DNA from 2 places in the Streptomyces sp. PSU-S4-23 genome. Region 1 is predicted to be linked to the other one. Evidence: riboswitches for the same ligand, from Rfam matches in the RefSeq annotation. Region 1 holds a riboswitch; the other holds the start of a gene.
What was found. A riboswitch is a leader RNA that binds a small molecule or an ion and turns the genes downstream of it on or off. The one in region 1 is predicted to bind glycine.

Region 1 (2,382 bases):
CGGCGTGGGCGTCAGCGGGCTGGCCGACTACACGCAGGAGGACCTGTTCGCCCAGGCCCATCTCTCCGCGGGGGAGGCCGCGGCGGAGGAGCCCCTGGAGCCGGAGGGCGCGGACGGGCCCGCGGCCGGGGAGCAGCCCGCGACTCCGTCCGAGCACGTCTGGCGCCCGGGACTCGACGTCCGGCACGCCGAGTACGGGCCCGGCTGGGTGCAGGGCAGCGGTCTGGGCCGGGTGACCGTCCGGTTCGAGACCCCCGGCTCGGAGCCGGGACGTGTGCGCACCTTCCGCACCGACGACCCCGCGCTGGAGCCGGCGGATCCCCTGCCCCTGGTTCCGCGACCGCCCGGGGACCCGCCCGGGACGCGGCGAAGACCCGAGGGCGCCGAGCCGGGTGCCGCGCAGAACGCGGCCGGGGCCCGGTCGCAGAACGCGGCCCGGGCTCAGTGACGGGCAGGGCTCACGTCTCCTCCGATCCGGCGAGACGCCCGAAGTCGCGGTCCGCCGGCGGGGGCGGCGCGGCCACGTCCAGGCCGTAGTGGTGGTAGAGCTGCAGCTCCTGCTCGGGGGAGAGGTGGCGTCCGACGCCGAAGTCCGGGGCGTCCTTGATCAGGGCCCGGTCGAAGGGGACCCGCAGCGTGCCCTCCACCAGTTCGCTGGGCTCCAGCGGGACGAACGCGTCCCTGCCGAACAGGCCCGTTCGTATGGCCGCCCACTCCGGCACACCGGTCGCGTCGTCGAGGTACACCTCGTCGACCGTGCCGATCTTGGCTCCGTTGCGGTCGAACGCCTTGCGGCCGATCAGATTCCGCGGATCGATGTCGGTCTGCACGGTCCCTCCAATTGGTCGCAATGCGGACTACGCACTACAAAAGAGCACATTCCGCTACACGGCCACTCGAAGGTTCCCGCGATGTCCCCGCTGGTACGCTGGCAAACGGCTGCTGAACCCGTGCGGGAGAGTCCTCCGGAGCGATCCGGAGGCGCCGAAGGAGCAAATCCTCCCCGGAATCTCTCAGGCCCACGTACCGCACGGACGAGGTCACTCTGGAAAGCAGGGCGGGTGCCGACGGCTCCCGCTCTCACCGACGGTGAAAGCCGGAGCGCCTTGCGGCGGACCGGTGAAGCTCTCAGGTCGAGATGACAGAGGGGGAGGCCGTCGGGGCACCCGTGCCGTGGTGCCCTTCACAGGTCGCGTCAGACCAGGAGGCCTCCGCAATGACCGCCCACCGCATTCCGCTCGCCGAGCTCGAACAGGGGACGCCCTTCGAGCAGCGCCACATCGGGCCCGACCAGGAGGCGCGGGCCAAGATGCTCGCGCAGGTCGGCTACGGCTCGCTCGACGACCTCACGGCCGCCGCCGTCCCGGATGTGATCAAGAACGCCGACGGCCTGGCGCTGCCGGGCGCGCGCACCGAGGCCGAGGTGCTGGCCGAGCTGCGCTCCCTCGCCGACCGCAACCAGGTCCTCGACTCCATGATCGGTCTGGGCTACTACGGGACCTTCACGCCGCCGGTGATCCTGCGGAACGTGCTGGAGAACCCTGCGTGGTACACCGCGTACACGCCGTATCAGCCGGAGATCTCGCAGGGCCGGCTCGAGGCCCTGCTCAACTTCCAGACCATGGTCGCCGACCTCACCGGCCTGCCGACGGCCGGTGCCTCCCTGCTCGACGAGGGGACGGCCGCCGCCGAGGCGATGGCGCTGTCCCGGCGCATGGGCAGGAACAAGAACGGCCTCTTCCTGGTCGACGCGGACGCGCTGCCGCAGACCGTCGCCGTGATCCGGACCCGCGCGGAGCCGACCGGCGTGGAGGTCGTGGTCGCCGACCTGAGCGACGGCATTCCGGCCGAGGTCGCCGAGCGGGAGATCAACGGCGTACTGATCCAGTACCCGGGCGCCTCCGGTGCCGTCCGCGACATCAGGCCCGTCGTCGCGCAGGCCCACGAGCGCGGCGCCCTCGTCACCGTGGCGGCCGACCTGCTCGCGCTGACGCTGCTGACCCCGCCGGGTGAGCTGGGCGCCGACATCGCCGTCGGGACGACGCAGCGCTTCGGTGTGCCCATGGGCTTCGGCGGGCCGCACGCGGGCTACATGGCGGTGCACGAGAGGTTCGCGCGCAGCCTGCCGGGCCGGCTCGTGGGCGTCTCCGTGGACGCGGACGGGCACAAGGCGTACCGGCTGGCACTGCAGACCCGGGAACAGCACATCCGCCGCGAGAAGGCCACCAGCAACATCTGCACCGCGCAGGTGCTGCTCGCCGTGATGGCCGGGATGTACGCCGTCTACCACGGGCCCGAGGGCCTGCGCACCATCGCGCGGCGCACCCACCGCTACACCGCGATCCTCGCCGCGGGTCTGGCGGCGGGAGGGGCCGAGGTCGT
Region 2 (2,382 bases), 5.1 Mb from region 1:
GCACCCAGAGGAAGCTGCGGCCGAGGACCTCGAGGATCCGGCCGGCGGCCGAGGGGACGCCGAGCGAGGCGGAGAGCACCTCCTCCAACTCGTTGCCCGGCCATCCGCCGTGCGGATGGGGGTGCGCCTGTGCGGGGAAGTCCGCGGGAAGATCCGCCGGGAAGTCCATCTGCCTACCGCCTGCTCAGAACCACTGCTGTGGCTGGAAAGGCTAACGCCTGCGCGCCCGGGGCCGGTCAGCCGGCGAAACCGATCCGGCGCAGGGTGTCGGTCGCGTCCCGGTCGAGCAGGACCGCCGAGCCGCAGCCCCGCGGCAGACGGCCCCGCTCGACGGAGCGCAGCAGCCGCCGCGTCGCCCGGCGGTGCCTGAGGAACGCGTAGCGCGAGACACCGCGGCCGCGGCTGCGCTGGCCCGCCAGGGCCGTGTCCGCGCCGACGTCGAGCACGAGCAGGTGCAGCGTGCCGCCGCGGCGGCGGGCCTCCCGGGCCAGCCAGCCGCGCACCCACGCCTGCGTACCGCAGTCGTGCACGACCACCGCCGTGCCCGCGCGCAGTGCGCGGCGCAGGCCCGCGTAGTGGGCGAGGCGGACGAGGGGGCGGTAGACCGCGTAGGGCAGGACACCGGCCAGGCGGGTGTCCCAGCGGTCGCGGGTGTCCTGGGAGTCGATGCGGGTGCCCCGCACGGCGCGCCGCATGAGCGTGGACTTGCCGCTGCCGGGCAGCCCGGTGACCACGACGAGGTCGGCCGCGCCGAAGGTGAGCCCGCGCGGGCTGCGGCCCGTGCGGTCGCGCAGATCGCGGACCACGGCCGCAGGCAGCGGGCCGCGGTTCTCCAGGGCCGTGGCTCCGGGCTGCTTGTGCACCGCGACGCCCGAGGTCGTGGCGTATGCCGTGGTCCTGTTCACCGTGATCGTCCTCCCTTGGGGCCGGGACGTACCTGTCCCCGTCGAGCGTAAAGAGAAGGTAATGCACGGTGTCTCGCGTTTTCGTGCCCGTAGCGCCACAAGCCGGTTACAGATGCGGCCTGCCACGAGCGGGCGCGGCATGCGATGATGAGCGCGCCAACTGCATACCGGCCGCTTGAATCCGCGCGGGAGAGTTCCGGGTACCGACATGTGCCCGGGCGCCGAAGGAGCAAGTCCCTCCCTTGAATCTCTCAGGCCCCGTACCGCGCGGGCGAGGCACATCTGAAAAGCGGGCCGCTGACCAGTGGCTCCACCCAAGGTGCAAGCCGTGACGACCCGCCGCGGGAGTCATGGCGAACCTCTCAGGTTCCGATGACAGATGGGGAGGAACGACCCCGTCCTCCCCACGCCCGGCTCCGCCGCGCGGGGGACTCCATCGCCCTGGGAGCACAACCGATGAGCAGCAGCCCCCCGCGCCGTACCGCGCTCGATGCCCTGCATCGTTCGCTCGGCGCGACGATGACCGACTTCGCCGGCTGGGACATGCCCCTGCGGTACGGCTCCGAGCGCGAGGAGCACGTCGCCGTCCGGACGAAGGCGGGTCTCTTCGACCTCTCGCACATGGGCGAGATCACGGTCACCGGACCCGGGGCGGACCGGTTCCTGGACCACGCCCTGGTGGGCAGCATGTCCTCCATCGGCGTCGGCCGCGCCCGCTACACGATGATCTGCCGGGAGGACGGCGGCATCCTCGACGACCTGATCGTGTACCGGCTGGCGGAACAGGAGTACATGGTCGTCGCCAACGCCTCCAACGCCCAGGTGGTGCTGGACGCGCTGGTGGAGCGCTCCTCCGGCTTCGACGCCCGGGTCCGCGACGACCGGGACGCCTACGCCCTCGTCGCCGTCCAGGGCCCCGAGTCCCCCGGCATCCTGAAGTCCCTGTCCGATGCCGACCTGGACGGCCTCAAGTACTACGCGGGCCTGCCCGGCACGGTCGCCGGCGTCCCGGCGCTCATCGCGCGCACCGGGTACACCGGCGAGGACGGCTTCGAACTGTTCGTCGCCCCCGAGCACGCCGAGAAGCTGTGGCAGGCGCTGACCGAGGCGGGCGCGCCCGTCGGCCTCGTCCCGTGCGGGCTGTCCTGCCGGGACACGCTGCGCCTGGAGGCGGGCATGCCCCTGTACGGGCACGAGCTCAGCACGTCCCTGACTCCTTTCGACGCCGGGCTCGGCCGGGTCGTGAAGTTCGAGAAGGAGGGCGACTTCGTGGGGCGCGCGGCGCTGCGCGAGGCCGCCGAGCGGGCCGCGCAGAACCCGCCGCGCGTGCTGGTCGGCCTGGTCGCGCAGGGCCGGCGGGTCCCGCGGGCCGGGTACCCGGTCGTCGCCGGTGGCGAGGTGGTCGGCGAGGTCACCTCCGGTGCCCCCTCCCCCACGCTGGGCCGGCCGATCGCCATGGCGTACGTCGACGCGGCGC

Region 2: it holds a riboswitch for glycine, as region 1 does, so the genes downstream of both, gcvT (glycine cleavage system aminomethyltransferase GcvT) here and gcvP (aminomethyl-transferring glycine dehydrogenase) in region 1, are expected to answer to the same signal.

What each region holds. Positions count from the first base shown of each region.
Region 1 covers NZ_JBVMUU010000002.1:1,045,969-1,048,350, reverse strand. Annotated here, with positions in the region: gene ACZ79I_RS05625 (DNA polymerase IV) at 1-448, shown strand, start outside; gene ACZ79I_RS05620 (PRC-barrel domain-containing protein) at 459-830, opposite strand; glycine riboswitch at 944-1,039, shown strand; gene gcvP (aminomethyl-transferring glycine dehydrogenase) at 1,217-2,382, shown strand, end outside.
Region 2 covers NZ_JBVMUU010000002.1:6,154,898-6,157,279, reverse strand. Annotated here, with positions in the region: gene ACZ79I_RS28125 (enhanced serine sensitivity protein SseB) at 1-169, opposite strand, end outside; gene ACZ79I_RS28120 (AAA family ATPase) at 237-911, opposite strand; glycine riboswitch at 1,082-1,181, shown strand; glycine riboswitch at 1,182-1,294, shown strand; gene gcvT (glycine cleavage system aminomethyltransferase GcvT) at 1,362-2,382, shown strand, end outside.